2 regions of the Angustibacter sp. Root456 genome follow, and region 2 is predicted to be linked to the other one. Evidence: riboswitches for the same ligand, from Rfam matches in the RefSeq annotation. Region 2 holds a riboswitch; the other holds the start of a gene.
The links. Region 2 has a riboswitch for thiamine pyrophosphate ahead of thiO (glycine oxidase ThiO). Riboswitches for the same ligand answer to the same signal wherever they lie in the genome.

Region 1 (10,833 bases), on a different contig from region 2:
CACATCCCGGTGGAGCGCCGGGCCCAGCTGCAGCGCAGCCTCGTGCGCTCGCACGCGGCGGGTTCTGGCCCCGAGGTCGAGCGCGAGGTGGTGCGTGCGCTGATGCTGCTGCGACTGTCGACGCTCGCTACGGGCCGCACCGGTGTGCGTCCGGTGGTGGCCCAGACCTACGCCGCGATCCTCGACGCCGGGATCACGCCGGTGGTGCACGAGTACGGCTCGCTCGGATGCTCGGGTGACCTCGCGCCGCTCGCGCACTGCGCGCTGGTGCTGATGGGCGAGGGTGAGGTGCGGGACGCTGACGGCGTGCGGCGTCCGGCCGCGGAGGTGTTGCGCGAGAACAGGATCGAGCCCGTCGAGCTCGCCGAGAAGGAGGGCTTGGCCCTCATCAACGGCACCGACGGCATGCTCGGCATGCTGCTGCTGGGCCTGCACGACCTGCGCGAGCTGCTGGTGGCGGCCGACATCGCCGCGGCGATGAGCGTCGAGTCGCTGCTCGGCACCGACGCGGTGTTCGCCGACGACCTGCAGGCCCTGCGCCCGCACCCGGGTCAGGCCGCCAGCGCCGCCAACCTGCGCACCCTGCTGGCCGGCAGCGGGATCATGGCGAGCCACCGGACGCCGGACTGCACCCGTGTGCAGGACGCCTACTCCCTGCGCTGCGCGCCCCAGGTGCACGGCGCCGCCCGCGACACCGCCGACCACGCGGCGCTGGTGGCCTCACGCGAGCTGTCGGCCGCCGTCGACAACCCGGTGATCACCGTCGACGACCGGGTCGAGAGCAACGGCAACTTCCACGGCGCCCCGGTGGCGTACGTGCTCGACTTCCTCGCGATCGCGGTGGCCGACGTCGCGTCGATGAGCGAGCGCCGCACCGACCGGTTCCTCGACGTCGCGCGCAACCACGGGTTGCCGCCGTTCCTCGCCGACGACCCCGGCGTCGACAGCGGGCACATGATCGCGCAGTACACCGCGGCCGGGATCGTCAGCGAGCTCAAGCGGCTCGCGGCGCCCGCGAGCGTCGACTCGATCCCCAGCAGCGCGATGCAGGAGGACCACGTCTCGATGGGCTGGGCCGCCGCGCGCAAGCTGCGTCGGGCTCTCGACGGGCTGACCCGCGTCGTCGCGATCGAGCTGCTCACCGCGGCCCGCGCGATGGACCTCCGGGCACCGCTCGAGCCCTCGCCGGCCACTGGCGCGGTGCGCGACGTCCTGCGGGCGTCCGGTGCGGCCGGCCCCGGGCCCGACCGCTTCCTGGCCCCCGAGATCGAGGCGGCGGTCGAGGCGGTGCGTGGAGGCGCCGTCCGGCAGGCGGCCGAGACCGCCCTCGACCACCCCCTCACCTGACCCCTTCCGGCAAATTCCCCGGAAAACGTCGCCTGGATTGCCCTCAGGCGCCAAGTTCTTGGGAATTTGCCGGGGCACCGACGAAGGAGAACGACGATGGACGGAGCCCGACCGGTGCGGGCCGCGCGCGGCACCACGCTGACCGCGCGCAGCTGGCAGACCGAGGCGCCCCTGCGCATGCTGCAGAACAACCTCGACCCCGAGGTGGCCGAGCGGCCGGACGACCTCGTCGTCTACGGCGGCACCGGCCGCGCCGCCCGCGACTGGCGCAGCTACGACGCGATCGTGCGCACCCTCACGACGCTGGCGGACGACGAGACCCTGCTCGTGCAGTCCGGCCGGCCGGTCGGCGTCATGCGCACGCACGAGTGGGCGCCGCGAGTGCTGATCGCCAACTCCAACCTCGTCGGCGACTGGGCGACCTGGCCGGAGTTCCGCCGCCTCGAGCAGCTTGGTCTCACGATGTACGGCCAGATGACGGCCGGTTCGTGGATCTACATCGGCACCCAGGGCATCCTGCAGGGCACCTACGAGACGTTCGCGGCGGTGGCGGCCAAGCGGTTCAACGGCACCCTGGCCGGCACGCTCACCGTCACCGGTGGCTGCGGCGGCATGGGTGGCGCTCAGCCGCTGGCCGTCACGCTCAACGGCGGCGTGTGCCTGGTGATCGACGTCGACGAGGCCCGGCTTCGTCGTCGGGTCGAGCACCGCTACCTCGACGAGGTCGCCACCGACCTGGACGACGCGATCGCCCGCTGCGAGGTCGCCAAGCGCGAGCGTCGCGCGCTCAGCGTGGGCCTCGTCGGCAACTGCGCCACCGTGCTGCCTGAGCTGCTGCGCCGCGGTGTCGACGTCGACGTCGTCACCGACCAGACCAGCGCGCACGACCCGCTCAGCTACCTGCCCGAGGGCATCGACCTCGCCGACTGGCACGACTACGCCGCCGCCAAGCCGGAGGAGTTCACCGACCGCGCCCGGCTCTCGATGGCCAAGCACGTGGAGGCGATGGTCGGGTTCATGGACGCCGGCGCCGAGGTGTTCGACTACGGCAACTCGATCCGCGACGAGGCTCGCCACGGCGGCTGCGACCGCGCCTTCGCGTTCCCGGGCTTCGTGCCGGCGTACATCCGGCCGCTGTTCTGCGAGGGCAAGGGGCCGTTCCGGTGGGCGGCGCTGAGCGGTGACCCGAAGGACATCGCCGCCACCGACAAGGCAGTGCTCGACCTGTTCCCCGACAACGACCACCTGCACCGCTGGATCCGTGCGGCGCAGGATCGTGTGGCGTTCCAAGGTCTTCCGGCTCGGATCTGCTGGCTCGGCTACGGCGAGCGCGACAAGGCGGGGCTGCGGTTCAACGAGCTGGTGGCGTCCGGCGAGGTGAGCGCGCCGATCGTCATCGGGCGCGACCACCTCGACTGCGGCAGCGTCGCCTCGCCCTATCGCGAGACCGAGGGCATGGCCGACGGCTCCGACGCCATCGCCGACTGGCCACTGCTCAACGCGCTGGTCAACACGGCGTCCGGCGCGTCGTGGGTGTCGATCCACCACGGCGGCGGCGTGGGCATCGGCCGCTCGATCCACGCCGGGCAGGTGTCGGTGGCCGACGGCACCGAGCTGGCCGCGGCGAAGCTCGAGCGGGTGCTCACCAACGACCCCGGCATGGGCGTGATCCGGCACGTGGACGCCGGCTACGACCTCGCCGAGCACGTGGCGCAGGAGCGTGGCGTGCGTGTGCCGATGCGTGAGGACTAGGCGCTGATGTCGGCCAGCTGCGCGTCGAGGGCCTGCGCGACGTCGTCCGCCTGGGCGACGATGCCGACTCCGTGGGCCCCGGCGCCGAGCGAGATCTCCTGCCCCGCAACGGACTCGTCCATGACCACCGGCCACGGGCGCAGCGAGCCGAACGGCGTGATGGTGCCGCGGACGTACCCGGTGACGGCGAGCGCGGTCTCGGCGTCAGGCATCGAGATCCTGTTGACGCCCAGCAAGGCGCGCAGCTTCGGCCAGGAGATCTCGCGGTCGCCGGGCACGAGGACGAACAGGAAGTCGTCGTCGGCCCGACGCACCACGATGCTCTTGAGCAGGGCGCGGGGCTCGATGCCGCGGGCTGTGGCGGCCTCGGCCAGCGACCGGACGGCGCCGTGCCGCACCACGCGGTACGCGATGCCGCTGGCCTCCAGCGCGGCCAGTGCGCGCTCTTCGCTCATGGCACCGCACCCTACGACCCACCCCCTCGCCCCCACTCCCCTCGCCCCCTCCCCCCTCGCCCGTGATCATGCACGCCAGCGCAGTGCCCGTGCGCTGACGTGCATGATCACGGGAGGGGAGGTGCGCTGGCGTGCATGATCACGGGAGGGTGGGGGGCGTGAGTGGGAGCACCGGAAGCTTCGAGACGTGGTGGGATGACCTGGCGCCGATCGGGCGCACCGCGTCGGGCGGGTACCGCAGGTTCGCCTGGACGCGTGAGGACGCCACGCTGCGCGAGTGGTTCGTCGGCACGGCGCAAGGCCTGGGCCTGGACGTCGTCACCGACCGCGCCGGCAACCTGTGGGCTTGGTGGGGTCACCCCGACCGCGACGGCCCGGGCGTGGTCGTCGGCAGCCACCTCGACTCGGTGCCCGAGGGCGGCGCCTTCGACGGCCCGCTCGGAGTGGTGTCGTCCCTCGCGGCGGTGGAGACATTGCGCGGCAACGGTTTCACGCCGAGTGTGCCCATCTCGGTGGTGTGCTTCGGCGACGAGGAGGGTGCTCGGTTCGGCATCGCCTGCGCCGGCTCGCGGCTGCTCACCGGCGCTCTCGACGCCGACCGCGCCCGTCGCCTCACCGACGCCGACGGCGTGTCCATGGCCGAGGCGGTGCGCGCCGCCGGCCGCGACCCCGAGCAGCTCGGGGCCGACCCGCAGGCGCTCGCGCGCGTCGGCCAGTTCGTCGAGCTGCACGTCGAGCAGGGCCGCGCACTCGTCGACACCGGGGACGCGGTGGGCGTCGGCGCCGCGATCTGGCCGCACGGCCGCTGGCGGTTCGACCTCGCCGGCCGCGCCGACCACGCCGGCACGACCCGGCTCGCCGACCGCAACGACCCGATGCTCGCCCTAGCCGCCCTCGTGACCGGCGCGCGGTCGGCGGCCGAGCGCCACGACGCTCTCGCCACTGTCGGCAAGGTGATCGTGCAACCCAACGGAGTCAACGCGATCCCGTCGCTCGTGCAGGCCTGGCTCGACGCGCGCGGTCCCGACGAGGACGCGGTGCGGTCGCTGGTCGCCGACCTGGCTGCCGAGCACGGCGAGGCCGAGCGAGAGTCCTGGACCCCGCGCACGCCCTTCGACATCGACCTGACCCGCCGGCTGTCCCGCACGCTCGGCGACGTCCCGGTCATCGAGACCGGCGCCGGGCACGACGCCGGAGTGCTGGCGGAGGCCGGCGTGCCGACGTCCATGCTGTTCGTGCGCAACCCCACTGGCGTCTCGCACTCGCCGCACGAGCACGCCGAGCTCGACGACTGCCTCGCTGGTGTGCGCGCGCTCACCCGGGTGCTGGAGGATCTGGCCTCATGACGTCGTGGTGGTGCGAGCACGCCTGGCTCGGGGACGCGCCCGTCGCGGGGGTGCGGGTGACAGCGCAGGGTGGTGTCATCGCCGCCGTCGAGCGCAGTGCGGCGCCGCAGCCGGACGACGTCCGGCTGGCCGGGCTCGTGCTCCCGGGTTTCGCCAACGCCCACTCGCACGCCTTCCACCGGGCCCTGCGCGGCCGGACCCACGACATGGGAGGCACGTTCTGGACGTGGCGCGAGCGCATGTACCGCGTCGCCGAGCGGCTCGATCCGGAGTCCTACCTGGCGCTCGCCCGCGCGGTCTACGCCGAGATGGTCTTGGCCGGAGTCACGTGCGTCGGCGAGTTCCACTACCTGCACCACGGTCCCGGCGGCACACCGTACGACGACCCGAACGCGATGGCGGAGGCCTTGCGGCAGGCCGCGCGCGAGGCCGGGCTGCGCATCACGCTGCTCGACACGTGCTACCTCGCCGGTGGGCTCACGGCTGAGGGTCACACCCGGCCCGACCCTGTGCAGCAACGTTTCTCGGACGGTTCGAGCGCGCGGTGGGCTGATCGCGTGGCGCGCCTGAGGGCGGACGACAGCTTTCGCGTCGGCGCGGCGATCCACTCGGTGCGGGCGGTGCCCCGGCTCGAGCTCGCCGACGTCGCGCAGGCCTTTCCCGACCGCCCGCTGCACGCCCACCTGTCCGAGCAGTTCGCCGAGAACGAGGCGGCACTGGCGTTCTACGGCCGCTCGCCCACCGAGCTGCTGGCCGGTGCGGACGCCCTCGGTCCGCGCACCACCGTCGTGCACGCCACCGTCGCGCCGCACATGGAGCTGCTCGGCAGCACGGGCACGTCCGTGTGCCTGTGCCCGACCACCGAACGCGACCTCGCCGACGGCATCGGGCCCGCCAAGCTCATGGCCGAGCACGGAAGCCCCCTGTGCCTCGGCAGCGACCAGAACGCCGTGGTCGACCTGCTGGAGGAGGCGCGCGCGCTGGAGATGCATGAGCGGCTGTTCTCGTTGGAACGCGGGGTGTTCACGCCCGCTCAGCTGGTCGAGGCGCTCACCGTGAACGGCCACGCCTCGCTGGGCTGGCCCGAGGCTGGCCGCATCGCAGTCGGGGCTCCGGCCGACCTGGTGGCCGTGCGGCTCGACACCGTACGCACCGCGGGAACCGCTGTGCCGCAAGCCATCTACGGTGCCACGGCGTCCGACGTCCACACGGTGGTGAACGCCGGGCGCACGGTGGTCTCCGACGGACGTCACGTGCTCGGTGACGTCGGCCGCCTGCTGGCCGAGGCCATCGCGCCGTTGTGGGAGGACTGAGATGTCGAGCGTGCTGCTCACGGGCATCAGCGAGCTGGTCACGAACGACGCCAGCCTCGGTGACGGCTCGCCGCTGGGGGTGATCGAGCAGGCCGCCGTGGTGGTCGAGGGCGCCACGGTGGCCTGGGTCGGGCCGCAGCGCCAGGCACCTGACGCCGATCAGCACCTCGACCTCGCCGGCCGCGCCGTCGTCCCGGGCTTCGTCGACTCGCACAGCCACCTCGTCTTCGCCGGTGACCGCTCGCGAGAGTTCGAGGCGCGGATGACCGGCACGCCCTACGACGGCGGCGGCATCGCCACGACCGTCGCCGCCACGCGCGCCGCTCCCGACGAGCTGCTGCTGGCTCGCGCCCGCGCGCTGCAGGCCGAGATGCGCGCCCAGGGCACGACGACCCTCGAGGTCAAGAGCGGCTACGGCCTCACGGTGGCCGACGAGGCGCGCAGCCTGCGCATCGCCCGTGAGATCACCGACGAGACGACGTTCCTCGGCGCCCACGTCGTGCCGGCGGGCGCTGACCGGCGCGCGTACATCGACCTGGTCACTGGCCCGATGCTGGCGGCCTGCGCGCCGCTCGCCCGGTGGGTCGACGTCTTCTGCGAGCCCGCGAGCCCGCACGCCTTCGACGGCGACGAGGCGCGCGTGGTGCTCACCGCCGGCATGGCGGCGGGGCTGCTGCCTCGGGTGCACGGCAACCAGCTCTCGGCGGGGCCCGGCGTCCGGCTCGCCGTCGATCTCGGTGCGGCGAGCGTCGACCACTGCACGCACCTGAGCGCGGCGGACGTCGACGCGCTCGCCGGCGCGAGCCCCGCGCCCGGGCGCGACGGCACGGTGGCGACGCTGTTGCCCGGCGTCGAGTTCTCGACCCGCTCGCCGTACCCGGATGCCCGCGCCCTCGTCGACGCGGGCGTGGTGGTGGCCCTCGCCACCGACTGCAACCCGGGCAGCTGCTACACCTCGTCGATGCCGTTCGTCATCGCGCTCGCGGTGCGCGAGATGGGGCTGTCACCGGCCGAGGCGCTGTGGGCGGCCACGGCCGGGGGTGCCCTGGCGCTGCGGCGTCCGGACGTCGGCCACCTGGGCGTGGGTGCTCGGGCCGACCTCGCGGTGCTGGAGGCGCCGACGTACCGGCACCTGGCCTACCGTCCGGGCGTCCCGCTGGCGCGCGCGCTCGACCTCTAGTCCGCTGCTCCTCGAGGGTCGCGTCCGCTTGTCGAGGGGTGCAACCCTCGACAAGCGGGGTGTCGCCCACTGAACGTGATCAACGGGGAGGGGCGCTCACTGCACCTCGGCCATGTCGGGCGGCAGGTGCCCGGTGGAGTTGCGGTAGTACTCGGCAGCCTTGCGCGTGGCCAGCATGCGCGCCACACCGATCACGGCGCCGCTGAGCACGGCCCACAGCACGGCCTCGTGCCACTCGACGTCGGGGTGCTCGGGGTTGGTGGGAGGGGCCGAGCCCGTCGCCGCCTTCCAGCCCGTGGTGAGCAGGTTGCGTGCGGCGATGCCGGCGACCACCGCGCCGCCGGTACCGAGGATCTTCCACGTCGTTGCACCCATGCCGCCAGCCTGCCCCACCGGACGCCGGGCAGCCACCCGTCGGCGCAGTCGACCGGACGGTCGACCGGACGGTCGACCGGACCGTCACACCGGTGTAGCGTGGGATCACACGACAGGGGAGCGCCACCAGGCGCTGAGAGTGCGGGCAACCGCAGACCCTCGAACCTGATCCGGTTAGCACCGGTGGAGGGAGTCGGGAATCTCGACCGCCGTGTCGGTGCGTCGAGCACGTGCCGCCACGGCGGTACCCCTCCTGCTGCAACGTAGGAGGTTCCACACCATGACGGCACCCGCTGTCACCTCACGTCCGTCGCTGGGCGAGCTCACCCGCTGGCGCACCGTCGACCTCGTCACCGCCGCGATGCTGGGTGTCGCGTTCGGTGTCGCCTACTGGGGCTGGTCGGCGGCGTACACCGTCGTGAGCCCCGCGTTCACCGCCGTCCCGGCGCTCGGGGGTCTGCTGGGCGGCCCGTGGCTGCTGGCCGGCGTCGTCGGTGGGCTCGTCGTCCGGCGTCCCGGCGCCGCCCTGCTCGCCGAGCTCGTGGCCGCCAACGTCGAGTACCTGCTCGGCAACCAGTGGGGCGTCGCGACGCTCGTGTCCGGGCTGCTGCAGGGCCTGGGCGTCGAGATCGTGCTGGCCATCTTCTTGTTCCGCCGGTTCGGCCCGGGCGTGGCTGCGCTCAGCGCCGCGCTCGCGGCAACGCTCGAGACGGCGTACGAGTACTTCACCTACGACTACGCCACGACCTTCGGCGCGGGCGGCACGGTGCTCTACCTGGTGACCTTCATGCTCTCGGGCGTGCTGCTGGCCGGACTGCTCGGCTGGCTGATCGTGCGGGCGCTGACCCGCTCGGGCGCCCTGGCGGCCTTCCCGGCCGGACGCGAGCAGGCCCGCGCCCGCGACGCAGAGCTGCAGCGGAACACCACCTCCGCGCGGTGAGCGGCGCCAGCGTCGACGTCCGCGGTCTCACGTGGCGGCCGTGGGGACGCCGCGACCGCGTGCTCGACCAGATCGATCTGCGGCTCGAGCCCGGCGAGCGCATCGTGCTCGCCGGGCCGAGCGGGGCCGGCAAGTCGACGCTGCTGCGTGCCCTGGCGGGGCGTCTGTCGGCCGACGACGGCGAGCTGGCCGGCGAGGTGCAGGTCGACGGCGTCACCGGCCTGCTGCTGCAGGACCCCAGCGCCGCCGTGGTCGCCGACCGGGTCGGACGCGACACGGCGTTCGGCCCCGAGAACCTCGCACTGTCGCGGGACGACATCTGGGCGCGCGTCGAGGACTCGTTGCGGCGCAGCGCCTTCCCCTACGCCGCCGACCGGCCGACCGCGGCGCTGTCGGGCGGTGAGGGCCAGCGGCTGGCGCTCGCCGGTGCCCTCGCGCTGCGCCCGGGCCTGCTGCTGCTCGACGAGCCGGCAGCGATGCTGGACGCCACCAACGCCGCCCGCGTGCGCGAGGCGGTGCTGGCGGTGGCCGAGCGCAGCGGCTGCACCCTCGTGGTGGTCGAGCACCGCATGGCGCCGTGGCTCGACCACGTCGACCGCCTCGTGGTGCTGGGCTCCGCCGGCGGTGTGGTGGCCGACGGCGCGCCTGCCCGGGTGCTGGCCGACGCCGCCGACCAGCTGCGCGGGGCGGGCCTGTGGGTCGACGACGTGGCCCCCGTGGTCCCGGAGGTCGTCGCCACAGCGCCCGGCGCCTGCCTGCTCAGGGCCCGCGACGTCGTCGCTCGCCCCGGCAGCGGGCGCGGGCGCGGCCCGGCGGCAGGGGTCGGCCCGTTCGACGCGAGCCTCGTCCGCGGTGTGGTCACGACCGTCACCGGACGCAGCGGCGCGGGCAAGTCGACGGCGCTCGGCGTGCTCGCCGGGCTCGCCGCACCGACCTCCGGTGAGCTGCTCGCGGACGCCGAGTGGGCCCCGCGTCGCGAGCGGCGACCGCATCGCTGGCGCTCGCGTGAGCTGGCGGCGCGAGTCGCCTGGCTGCCGCAGGCGCCCGAGCACGCGCTCGTCGCACGCACCGTGCGCGACGAGGTGCTCGCGACGTCCCGGGCGCTGGGGCGTCCGGCCGCCGCGATGGAGCAGCGCGCCGACGCCCTGCTCGAGACGCTCGGCCTCGCGCGCCTCGTCGACACCGACCCGCACTACCTGTCTGGCGGGGAGCAGCGGCGGCTGGGCCTCGCGGCCTCGCTCGTGCACGGGCCCGACGTCCTGCTGCTCGACGAGCCCACGGTGGGCCAGGACCGCAGCACCTGGAGGGCCGTGCTCGAGACGGTGCTCCAGGCGGTCACAGACGGTTCGGCCGTGGCGCTGGCCACCCATGACGGCGACCTGCTGGCCGCCGTCGGGGCAGCGACTTGCACCAGCGCGGTGCACCTGGGTGCTGACGTGCCCGACCTCGCGGTGGTGCCGTCATGAGCTGGCCGCCGAGCGCCCGCTGCTCACCGCTCGCGCTGCTGTCGGCCGCAGCCCTGGCCGTGGTCGGTTCGACGCAGGTGCACGACCTGCGCGACGGGCTGGTGATGGTGGCGGCCGAGCTGCTGCTCGCGCCGCTCGCGGTGGCCCGCCCGGTCCAGGCCCTGCGCCGCCTCACGCCCGGCCTCCTGGCCGCCGCGTCGCTCGGCGCCTCGAGCTGGTGGTTCGCCGGCAACGACGCCGCCACGGCGCTCGGCGCCGGACTGCGGATCCTCGCGCTGGTGCTGCCGGCGTCGCTCGTCGCGACGTGGGTCGACCCGAGCCGGCTGGGGGACGAGCTGGCGCAGTGGCTGCGCTTGCCGGCCCGGGCCGTCGTCGCGTCCGTGGCAGCGCTGCAACAGCTCGAAGAGCTCTCGACCACGTGGACGACGCTCGACCGCGTGCGCCACGTGCGCGGGCTGGGTCCCACCCGCTCTGCGTGGTCACGGGCCAAGCACGTCGGCTCGCTCACCTTCGCGCTGCTCGTGCACACGCTGCGTCGGTCGGGGCAGCTGGCGCTCGCGATGGATGCCCGGGGGTTCGCCACGGCGCACCAGCGCACCTGGGCGCGCGCACCCCACTGGGGGGGCCGCGACACCGTCCTGCTCGCCCTCGCCGGGTTC
Region 2 (10,833 bases):
GGCGCGGTGCAGCTGCTGGCCCTGGGCGTGCTCGGCGAGTACGTCGGGCGCATGTACACCCAGCTGCAGGGGCGGCCCTCGTACTTCGTGGCCTACGACTCCCTCGAGCAGCCGACCGCAGACGGTCAGGGACGCCGGGCCTCGACCATCAGCGACACCCCAGGCAGCGAGCGCACCGGCAGGTAGCGCTCGGCGGTGATGATCGAGCGCAGGCCCAGGTTGACCACGGGCGACAGCGCCTCGAGGTCGCTGCCCGTGCTGGCGCGACGGCGCAACGACACCACCGGTCGCAGCAGCACGTTCCACGAACGCATCGGGCCGAGCGAGAACCCCCCGCGCACCAGCAGCGAGCTCAGCGTGGCCCGGGTGTAGCGGCGCACGTGGCCCACCGCCTCGTCGTGCGCCGACCACAGCCGCGGGTCGCACGGCACGGCCACCAGGTAGCGCCCACCCGGGCGCAGCACCCGGCGCACCTCGCGCACCGCGGCGTCGTCGTCGTCGAGGTGCTCGAGGACGTCGAAGGCCACGACGAGGTCGAGCGAGGCGTCCGCGACCGGCAGGGCGGTGGCGTCACCGCGCAGCGTGGGCAGGCCGCGCTCGTGGGCGACCTGCGCGCCCTCCGGGCCGTACTCGAGCGCGATCGCGTTCCAGCCCAGCCGTCGCAGCACCCGCGTGTTGCCGCCACCGGCGGCTCCGACGTCCAGCGCGGTGCCCGGGCGCAGACCGCGCAGGTCACGCTCGAGCAGCACCCGGCGCTCGCGGTACCACCAGTGGTGGTCCTCGAGCTCGGCCAGCTTGCGGACTTCGGCGCCTTCCACGGTCGGCCATCCTGCCAGTCGCCGGTCGACGACGACCCGGCGACGCCACTCGGTGCGGCCGGGGCCGTGCTCAGCTGCGGACGTGCCCCTCACCCGTGACCACCCAGGTGGTGGTCGTGAGCTCGGCGAGCCCCATCGGGCCGCGCGCGTGCAGCTTCTGCGTCGAGATGCCGATCTCGGCGCCGAGACCCAGCTGACCGCCGTCCGTGAAACGCGTGGAGGCGTTGACCATCACCGCCGCGGCGTCGACCTCGGCGACGAAGCGGCGGCTCGCGGAGAGGTCCTGGGTGACGATCGCCTCGGTGTGCCCGCTCGACCAGCGGCGGATGTGCGCGAGCGCCTCGTCGATCGAGCCGACCACGCGCACCGCGAGGTCGAGGCTGAGGTACTCGCGCGCCCAGTCGTCGTCGGTGGCCGGCTCCACGACGACACCGGACGTCGTGGCCGAGGCCTGCGTCGCGTCGTCGCCGTGCAGCCGCACACCCGCCTCGACCAGCCGCGGCAGCGCGGCGGCCAAGAACGCGTCGGCGACGTCGCGGTGCACGAGCAGGCTCTCGGCCGCGTTGCACACGCTCGGGCGGTGCACCTTGGAGTTCAAGGCTATGGCGACGGCCTGGTCGAGATCGGCGGCGGCGTCGACGTACACGTGGCAGTTGCCGACGCCGGTCTCGATCACCGGCACCGTGGAGCCTTCGACGACGGTGCGGATCAGGTCCGCTCCCCCGCGCGGGATCAGGACGTCGACCAGCCCCCGCGCCGTCATCAGGTGGTGCACCGCCTCGCGGCCGCCGCCGTCGAGCAGCGTGACGGCGTCGGCCGGCAGACCGGCCTCGGCCAGGCAGCGGCGCAGCACCGCGACCAGCCCGCGGTTGGTGTGCTCGGCCGCCGAGCCGCCGCGCAGCACCACGGCGTTGCCGCTCTTGAGCGCCAGGCCGGCGGCGTCGACCGTGACGTTCGGGCGCGCCTCGTAGACCATCGCGACGACGCCCATGGGCACGCGGGTCTGGCGCACCTCCAGGCCGTTGGCGAGCCGCTGCCCGCGCACCACCTCGCCGACGGGATCGGGCAGCGCGGCCAGCTCGCGCAGCGCGTCGGCGACGCCCACCACGCGGGCGTCGTCGAGGCGCAGCCGGTCGAGCAGCCCGGCGGTGAGGCCGGACTGCCGGCCGCGTTCGAGGTCAGCGGCGTTGGCCGCCACGACGTCGGAGGTGGCGGCCACGAGCGCGTCCGCCATCGCCAGCAGCAGGGCGTCCTTGGCGGCGCGGGTGAGCGGCCGGACGGCGCGGGAGGCCTCGCGCGCCGCGCGGCAGGCGGCCAGCACCTGCTCGCGCGACCCGGCGTCGGGCGGGCTGACGGGGGGGCTCAGCTCAGAGGTGCTCGCCATGCGAGCCAGGCTACGCGCGGGCAGCGGTGCACCGAAGGGCCTGACCACAGGCTGGTCGAGGGTTCCGCCCACTTGTCGAGGGGTGCAACCCTGGGCAAGCGGAGTGTCGCCCACTGAACGTGATCAACTTCGCAGGGGGCGGGGTGGCCGGAGGGCGGGGTGGTCAGAGGGGGGTGACGCCGGCGGCGATGAGCGGGGTCTGCGGGCGGTCCGCGCCGCGAGCGTGCACGGTGTCGCGATCGATCACCTCGACGCCGACCACGCGCCAGGGCGGCAGGCCGCAGCTCGCGCGGTGCTCGGCCCAGATGCGCAGCGCCATGGCGGCCGCGTCGTCGACGTCCTCGGCCTCGTCCCAGTACCGCAGCTCGGCGCGGTCGTCGGCGTAGCGGACGGCGAGCATAAACGGCCGCTCGTGCACCAGCTGCTCGAGCGCGTCCCGTAGCTGCGCTGCCGGCACCGGCTCGCCGGCGACCGTCAAGGTCACGTGCCACAGCGGCATCGCCGACTCCGGCGCCTGCTCGAGGCCCTTCACCGCCACTTCCTTCCAGCGTCAGCGCAGCAGCACCAGGTCGTCGCGGTGGACGACCTCGCGCTCGTACGCGGGTCCGAGCTCACGAGCCAGCTCTCGGGTCGAACGGCCCAGGAGACCGGGGAGCTCTGCACTTGCATAGTTGACCAGTCCGCGGGCCACGGCGTGGCCGTTTTCGTCACACAGGTCGACCGGATCTCCTGCCGCGAACTCCCCGGTGACGGCGCTGACCCCGGCCGGCAGCAGCGACAGGCGCCGCTCGACCACCGCCGCGACGGCGCCGGCGTCCAGGGTGAGCTGACCTCGCGGCCGGGTGGCGTGGGCCAGCCAGAGCAAGCGGCTGGCCCGCCGCGAGCCCGTGGGCGCGAACCACGTGCCGACGTCGGCACCGGCCAGCGCGTCTGCCGCCTGCTCGGCGCTGGTGAGCAGCGTCGCGATCCCGGCGGTCGTGGCGATGGCGGCCGCCTCGACCTTGGTGACCATGCCACCGGTGCCGACGCGGCTGCCGGACGACCCGAGCGCGATGCCGTCGAGGTCGTCGGGCCGGCTCACGCTGGCCACGCGCTGGGCACCGGGCCTGCTCGGCGCGCGGTCGTACAACGCGTCGACGTCGGTGAGCAGCACCAGGGCGTCGGCGTGCACGAGGTGCGCGACGAGCGCCGCGAGCCGGTCGTTGTCGCCGAACCGGATCTCGTCGGTGGCCACGGTGTCGTTCTCGTTGACGACGGGCACGACGCCGAGCTGCAGCAGCCGGTAGAGGGTGCGCTGGGCGTTGGCGTAGTGGCTGCGGCGGATGACGTCCTCGGCCGTGAGCAGGACCTGACCCACCCCGAGGCCGTGCGCGGCGAACGCCGTGGCATAGCGCGCGACGAGCAGGCCCTGGCCCACGCTCGCCGCCGCCTGCTGCGTGGCGAGGTCGCGCGGCCTGCGGGGCAGGCCGAGCGGCTCCAGCCCCGCCGCGATGGCACCTGACGACACCAGCACGACCTCGAGGCCCGCCGCCCGGCGGGCCGCCAGCACGCTCGTCAGCGCCGTCACCCGCGCGTCGTCGACCCGGCCGTCGGAGGTGGTGAGCGAGCTCGACCCGATCTTCACCACGACGCGCTGAGCCCGCGCGAGGTCGGCGCGTCGCGTCAGGTGCGCAGGCGGGGTCACGGGGTCGGGCCTAGTGCTCGGAGCCGTCGCCGGGGTGGTCGTCGCTGTGGTCGCCGGAGTGGTCGTCGCTGTGGTCGATGCCGTCGGGGTCGGTCCAGCGTCCGGCGGCCCGCTCGGCGGCGATCTCGTCGCGGGCGGCGTCACGCGCCGAACGGCGCCGCTCGAAGGCCTCGCGCTTGGCCTGGCGCGTCGGACGCGAGTCCTCGGTGCCGAGGCGCAGGTCGGTGCCGCGCGGCCCGGCGAGCAGCTCGGCGCCGGCGGTCATGGTGGGCTCCCAGTCGAAGACGACCGCGTCGTCGCCCGGCCCGATCACGACCTCGGCGCCCGGCGTCGCACCGGCCTTGAACAGCGCGTCCTCGATGCCCAGGCGGGCGAGGCGGTCGGCGAGGTAGCCCACGGCCTCCTCGTTGGCGAAGTCGGTCTGGCGCACCCAGCGCAGCGGGCGCTCGCCGACGATGCGGAACCGCGGGCCGTCGTCGCCGGCCTCGGTGACCACCTCGAACCCGGTGTCGTCGACCGCCTTGGGGCGCAGCACCACCCGCGGCGCGACGTCGATCGACCGCTCGGCGCGCGCAGCGGCCACCAGCCCGGCCAGCGTGAAGCCCAGCTCGCGCAGCCCCTGGTGGGTCGCAGCGCTCACGACGTGCACCGTCAGGCCGCGCGCCTCGAGGTCGGGCCGCACCATCTCGGCCAGCTCGACGGCGTCCGGCACGTCGGCCTTGTTGAGCACCACGACGCGCGGGCGCTCGGTGAGCGGGCGCCCACCCAGCGTCTCGTCGACCGTGTACGCCGCGAGCTCGGCTTCTATGACGTCGAGGTCGCTGAGCGGGTCACGATCCGGTTCCAGCGTGGCGCAGTCGACGACGTGCACGAGCACCGAGCACCGCTCGACGTGGCGCAGGAACTCCAGGCCCAGCCCCTTGCCCTCGCTGGCACCGGGGATCAGACCGGGGACGTCGGCCATGGTGAACCGCACGTCACCGGCCTGCACGACGCCGAGGTTGGGCACGAGCGTGGTGAACGGGTAGTCGGCGATCTTGGGGCGCGCCGCCGACATGGCTGCGACCAGGCTCGACTTGCCGGCGCTGGGGTAGCCGACGAGCGCGACGTCGGCGAGCGACTTCAGCTCGAGGACGATGTCGCCGGCGTCGCCGGGCTCACCCAGCAGCGCGAAGCCCGGCGCCTTGCGCCGAGCCGAGGCCAGCGCCGCGTTGCCGAGGCCACCCCGTCCGCCGCGCGCCAGCACGAAGCGGGTGCCGGCGCCCACGAGGTCGGCCAGCACCTCGCCGTCCGCGGACTTCACCACGGTGCCGTCGGGCACGGGGAGCACGACGTCCTGGCCGTCCGCGCCGTCGCGGTTCGAGCCCTGACCGGCCTTGCCGCTGCTGGCCTTGCGGTGCGGGCTGTGGTGGTAGTCGAGCAGCGTGGTGGTGTTGGGGTCGACGACGAGCACGACGTCGCCGCCGCGACCGCCGTTGCCGCCGTCCGGGCCGCCGAGCGGCTTGAACTTCTCGCGGTGGATCGAGGCGCAGCCGTTGCCACCGTCACCAGCGGCGACGTGCAGAACGACGTGGTCGATGAACGACGTCACGGTGACCTCCTTCAGGTGGAGTCGGTGGGGGCTGGACACGAGTCGAGGGGGTGGGCCGTGACCGGCCCACCCCCTCGACGAGGTTCAGTCTGCTGCGGGCCGCTCAGGCCTGCGGGACGATGCTGACGGTCTTGCGACCGCGCTTCGTGCCGAAGGTGACCGCACCCTCGACCAGTGCGAACAGCGTGTCGTCGCCGCCGCGGCCCACACCGACACCGGGGTGGAAGTGGGTGCCGCGCTGACGCACGATGATCTCGCCCGCGCCGACGACCTGGCCGCCGTAGCGCTTCACGCCGAGGCGCTGGGCGTTGGAGTCGCGACCGTTGCGCGTGGACGACGCGCCCTTCTTGTGTGCCATGAGAGTGCCTGCCTTGTGGGGACGGAGGGCCTGGGAGTGAGCCGGAGCGGAGGCTCAGGCCTCGATGCCGGTGACCTTGACGCGGGTGAGGTGCTGACGGTGACCCTGACGCTTGCGGTAACCGGTCTTGTTCTTGAACTTCATGATCGTGATCTTGGGGCCCTTCTCCGGGGAGACGAGCTCGGCGGTGACCTTGACCTTGGCGAGCTTCGCGGCGTCGCTGGTCACGGTGTCGCCGTCGACGAGCAGCAGGGGCGCCAGCTCGAGGGTGTCACCCGCCTTGCCCTCGACCTTGTCGATGACCAGGACGTCGCCGACGGACACCTTCTCCTGACGGCCGCCAGCGCGGACGATCGCGTACACGTGAAGCTCACTTCTCTCGACGTTCGTTAAGGGCCCAGGCGCGCGCCACCAGCGGCGAAGCCGCACGAGAGGCGAGCACAGGGAGGCGCGCGCGGAGCGCACCGACTCATCAGGGTACCGCAGGGGCGCGGGGCCGGGTCAAACCGGCCAGTGCACCCCCTGCCAGGGGGCGTCCCAGAACATCCACTCGTAGCGCGTGGCCGTCCCGAACGCCTCCAGCATACGCGCGCGGGTGGCCGGGCCCGAGCACGCCGCCGCCCGGTCGGCCATCTCGCGCGCCTCGATCGTGCGAGCGGCGAAGGCGGTGTCGCCGTACTGGTCGATCCAGCGCCGGTAGGGGTGGTCGGGCTGGTCGCGCGTGCGCTCGAGCAGCCGCTCCCCCACGTCGGCGTACACCCAGAAGCACGGCAGGACGGCGGCGAGCAGCTCGGCGTAGTCGCCGCGCTGGGCCACGGCGAGCAGGTAGGAGGTGTAGGCGGTGCAGGCGGCCGAGGCCGCCGGCACGTCGAGGGCCGGGTCGGCGTCCGGCACGTCGACCCAGGACTCGTGCAGCTGGCGCTCGACGGCGAGGGCCTGCTGGGCCGACTGCGCCCACCACAGCTGCTGGTCAGCGTCCGGGGCGAGCGCGGCCAGCGTCGCCAGGGCCCGGGCGTACTGCTGCAGGTAGAGCCCGTCCTGGCGCAGGTACTCGGCGAACACCGGCTCGGGCAGCGTGCCGTCGGCCAGCGCCTGCACGAACGGCAGGTCGTCGATCGCGGCGCGCACCGCGGCGGTGGCGTCCCACGCCTGCGTCGTGAAGGACCGCCCGGACGACGGCACGGTGTCGTGCAGGTGGTCGACCGGCCCGGCGCCCTGCCCGATCTCGAGTCCCGCACCGGCCTCGATCGCGCCGGCCAGCCACGCCTTGGCGTCACGCACGGCTTCGTACCAGCTCGGGCGGCTGGGCCGCAGGGTCGCCACCGCGGTCGACAGCGTGCACCCGGTGCCGTGCGTGTGCGGCGTGGCGACCCGGTGGCCGCGCAGCTCGTGCACCGTGCCGTCGGCGTCCACGAGGGCGTCGGGGCTGAGCGGGCCACCGAGGTGGCCGCCCTTCACCAGCACGTGCACCTGGTGGCGGCGGGCCAGCTCACGGCCCTGGGTCAGCGCGTCCTGCCAGCACGTCGCCTCGGCGCACCTGAGCAGGTCGGCCAGCTCGGGCAGGTTGGGCGTCACGACGTCGGCGCACTCGAGCAGCCGGTCGCGCAGCGCGCTGACGGCGTCCGCGGGCAGCAGCCGGTGACCGGACTGCGAGACCATCACGGGGTCGAGGACGACGTACCGCGGGGCCTGGCGCGCGAGCCAGTCGGCCACCACGTCGACGACCTCGGCGGTGCCCAGCATGCCGATCTTCACCGCGTCGATGCGCACGTCGTCGGACAGCGCGTCGAGCTGCTCGCGCAGGAAGCTCGCCGGGGGAACGTGCACGGCACGCACGCCCTGGGTGTTCTGCGCGGTGAGTGCCGTGATGGCGCTCATGCCGTAACCGCCATGCGCGGCAACGGTTTTCAGGTCGGCTTGGATGCCCGCTCCCCCGCTGGGGTCGCTGCCGGCAACGGCCAGCACGCTGACGGGTCGGGTGGGTGTGGCAGTACGCGTCATCGCGTGACGATCCCTTCGCTAGTCCTAGCTAGATCAGGTTCGACGGGTCTCATCTCAGCTCCGCGACGGAGCACCCCGTGTCACTGCCAGCCACCGTAGCGAGGGTCGCGACCGCGACCCTCAGGGGGTCAGGTGCGCCCGCAGCGCGCGGACGGCCGCAGCCGGGTCGACCGCCTGCGTCACAGCGCGGACGACGACGACCCGCCGCGCGCCCGCCGCCAGCACCTCCGGCAGCCGCCGCTCGTCGATGCCGCCGATGGCGAACCACGGCTTCGCCGGCTCGGCGGCCGCCGCGGCTCGCGGCAGGTCGAGCCCGGTCGCCGCCCGCCCCGGCTTGGTGGGCGTGGTCCAGACCGGCCCGGTGCAGAAGTAGTCGACGTCGTGGTCGTCGGCGGCCTGCGCGGCCTGCTGAGGGTCGTGCGTGCTGCGACCGATGATCACGTCCGGCCCGACCACCGCGCGCGCCTGCGCCGGCGTGAGGTCGCGCTGCCCGACGTGCAGGACGTCGGCGCCCGCGGTCACCGCCAGGTCGGCGCGGTCGTTGACCGCGAGCAACGCACCGTGGCGCCGGCAGGCCGCCGCGAAGGTCGCCAGCAGGTCGAGCTCCTCGGCGGCCTCCAGGTGCTTCTCGCGCAGCTGCACGACGTCGACGCCGGCGCCGAGGACGGCGTCGAGGAACGGCTCGAGGTCGCCGCGCTCGCGTCGGGCGTCGGTGCACAGGTAGAGCCTCGCCGCGTCGAGTCGACGCGATCGAGCGGTGCGCGGCCTGGGTTCGGTCTCGGTGCGGGTCACGCGCCGATCCAACCAGGCGCTAGGGTCGGCCTCGAAGCACGGGAGCCCGCACGGGCTGAGAGGGTGCGCCCGCACCGACCGTCGAACCTGCTCCGGGTCATGCCGGCGAAGGGAGCTACCGCCGTGGACGTCGTCGTCATCGGTGCCGGCGTCATCGGCCTGTCGTGCGCCTGGCGGCTCGCCCAGCAGGGAGCCGAGGTGACGGTGGTCGACGACGGCGGCCCCGCGGCCAGCGACGTGGCGGCGGGCATGCTCGCCCCGGTCACCGAGGCCGCGTTCGGCGAGGAGCCCTTGCTGCGACTGGCCTGTCACGCGGTCGCCACCTACCCGTCGTACGTCGACGAGCTCGGCGGCAGCGAGGTCGTCCCGGTGCGGCACGAGGGCACGCTCAGCGTCGGGCTCACCGCCGACGACCGCGCGGAGCTGGCTCGTCTCACCACCTACCGCGACGGTCTCGGACTGCGCACCGAGCAGCTCACGCGGCGCGACACCCGCGAGCGCGAGCCCTTCCTCGCGGCGTCGGTGGGCGGCGCGCTGCTGGCCGCCGACGACCTGTCGGTCGACAACCGCGCCGTGCGCGCCGCGCTACGCGCCCAGGCTCGCGCGGCGGGCGCCGAGATGCTGACTGGCGGCCCGGCACGGCTGCAGGTCGACGCGGGGCGGGCGGTCGGGGTGGCCGTGGGAGTCGACGAGGTGCGCGCCGACGTCGTGGTGCTGGCCGCAGGGGCGCGCAGCAGTGTCGTCGACGGCGTGCCCGAGCACGCCCTGCCACCCGTGGTGCCGGTGAAGGGCCACGTGCTGCGGCTACGCCCCCAGCCCGGCCGTCACGGACCGCCGGCCCTCACCCACACCGTGCGGGCGCTCGTGCACGGCCGCGAGGTCTACCTCGTGCCCCGCGCCGACGGCGAGCTCGTCGTGGGCGCCACCGTCGAGCACCAGGGCCTCGACGACACGGTGGTCGTCGCCGCGGTGCGCGGCCTGCTGCGCGACGCCCACGAGGTGCTGCCGATCGTCGACGAGCTGGCGCTCGCGGAGGTGTCGACCGGGCTGCGCCCAGGGACTCCCGACAACGCGCCGGTCGTCGGCTGGTCGGCGGTGCCCGGGCTGTTCGTCGCCACCGGCCACTACCGCAACGGGATCCTGCTCAGCGGCGTCACCGGGGAAGAGGTGGCCAGACAGGTCGCGGGCCATCCGCCGTCGGCGCTGTGGCAACAGCTCGGTCCACGCCGTTTCACCCTCCAGGAGGCCCACGCATGACCGACCGACCATCACCTGACGGCACCGTCACCGTGAACGGCCACCCGGTGCCCGTCGGGGCCGGCGCCGCGCTGGCCGACGTCGTCCGCAGCGCGGGCACCGACCCGGCGGGCATCGCCGTGGCGCTCAACGCGTCGGTCGTAGCGCGCAGCGCCTGGCCGGTCACGACGGTGCGCGCCGGCGACGTCGTCGAGATCGTCACGGCGGTGCAGGGTGGCTGAGCCGACGCCGGGCGACGTCCTGACCATCGCCGGGCGCCCCCTCACCTCGCGACTGGTGCTGGGCACCGGCGGCGCCCCGAGCCTGGAGGTGCTCGACGAGGCGCTGGCGGCGTCAGGCACCGAGCTCACGACCGTGGCGATCCGGCGCGTGCCGACGGGTGCCTCGGGGGGAACGGGCGCGCGCTCGGTGCTCGACGTGGCGCGGGCTCGCGGGCTGCACGTGGTGCCGAACACGGCCGGCTGCCGCACCGCGGCCGAGGCGCTCCTGACGGCCGAGCTGGGCCGAGAGCTCGTCGGCACCGACTGGGTCAAGCTCGAGATCGTGGCCGACGACCGGCTGCAGCTGCCCGACCCGGTCGAGCTGCTCGACGGCGCCGAGCGGCTCGTCGCGGCCGGGTTCGTCGTCCTGGCCTACACCACCGACGACCCTGTGCTCGCCGCGCGTTTGCAGGACGTCGGCGTGGCGGCCGTGATGCCGGGTGGCGCGCCCATCGGCTCCGGGCTCGGCGTGCTCAACCCGCACCACATCGCGCTCATCGCCGAGCAGGCGCAGGTGCCCGTGGTGCTGGACGCCGGCATCGGGACGGCCAGCGACGCGGCCCGCGCCATGGAGCTGGGGTGCGACGCGGTGCTCGTCGCGTCGGCCGTGACACGGGCCCAGGACCCCGTCCGCATGGCGGCCGCCATGGCAGCCGCGGTGCACGCCGGGCGGCTGGCGCGCCTGGCC

Region 1: it holds a riboswitch for thiamine pyrophosphate, as region 2 does, so the genes downstream of both, ASD06_RS17645 (ECF transporter S component) here and thiO (glycine oxidase ThiO) in region 2, are expected to answer to the same signal.

The regions. Positions count from the first base shown of each region.
Region 1 covers NZ_LMER01000020.1:621,388-632,220, forward strand. The annotation lists gene hutH (histidine ammonia-lyase) at 1-1,347, shown strand, start outside; gene hutU (urocanate hydratase) at 1,444-3,099, shown strand; gene ASD06_RS17620 (aminoacyl-tRNA deacylase) at 3,096-3,554, opposite strand; gene ASD06_RS17625 (allantoate amidohydrolase) at 3,713-4,900, shown strand; gene ASD06_RS17630 (formimidoylglutamate deiminase) at 4,897-6,213, shown strand; gene hutI (imidazolonepropionase) at 6,215-7,393, shown strand; gene ASD06_RS17640 (DUF4235 domain-containing protein) at 7,490-7,768, opposite strand; TPP riboswitch at 7,873-7,977, shown strand; gene ASD06_RS17645 (ECF transporter S component) at 8,049-8,708, shown strand; gene ASD06_RS17650 (ABC transporter ATP-binding protein) at 8,705-10,174, shown strand; gene ASD06_RS17655 (energy-coupling factor transporter transmembrane protein EcfT) at 10,171-10,833, shown strand, end outside.
Region 2 covers NZ_LMER01000003.1:40,817-51,649, reverse strand. The annotation lists gene ASD06_RS04105 (glycosyltransferase family 2 protein) at 1-186, shown strand, start outside; gene ASD06_RS04100 (bifunctional 2-polyprenyl-6-hydroxyphenol methylase/3-demethylubiquinol 3-O-methyltransferase UbiG) at 126-818, opposite strand; gene ASD06_RS04095 (glutamate-5-semialdehyde dehydrogenase) at 889-2,202, opposite strand; gene ASD06_RS04090 (hypothetical protein) at 2,366-2,734, opposite strand; gene proB (glutamate 5-kinase) at 2,753-3,886, opposite strand; gene obgE (GTPase ObgE) at 3,897-5,477, opposite strand; gene rpmA (50S ribosomal protein L27) at 5,581-5,835, opposite strand; gene rplU (50S ribosomal protein L21) at 5,890-6,198, opposite strand; gene thiD (bifunctional hydroxymethylpyrimidine kinase/phosphomethylpyrimidine kinase) at 6,337-7,836, opposite strand; TPP riboswitch at 7,829-7,924, opposite strand; gene thiE (thiamine phosphate synthase) at 7,957-8,628, opposite strand; TPP riboswitch at 8,657-8,759, shown strand; gene thiO (glycine oxidase ThiO) at 8,752-9,885, shown strand; gene thiS (sulfur carrier protein ThiS) at 9,882-10,106, shown strand; partial or broken gene ASD06_RS19900 (thiazole synthase) at 10,099-10,833, shown strand, end outside.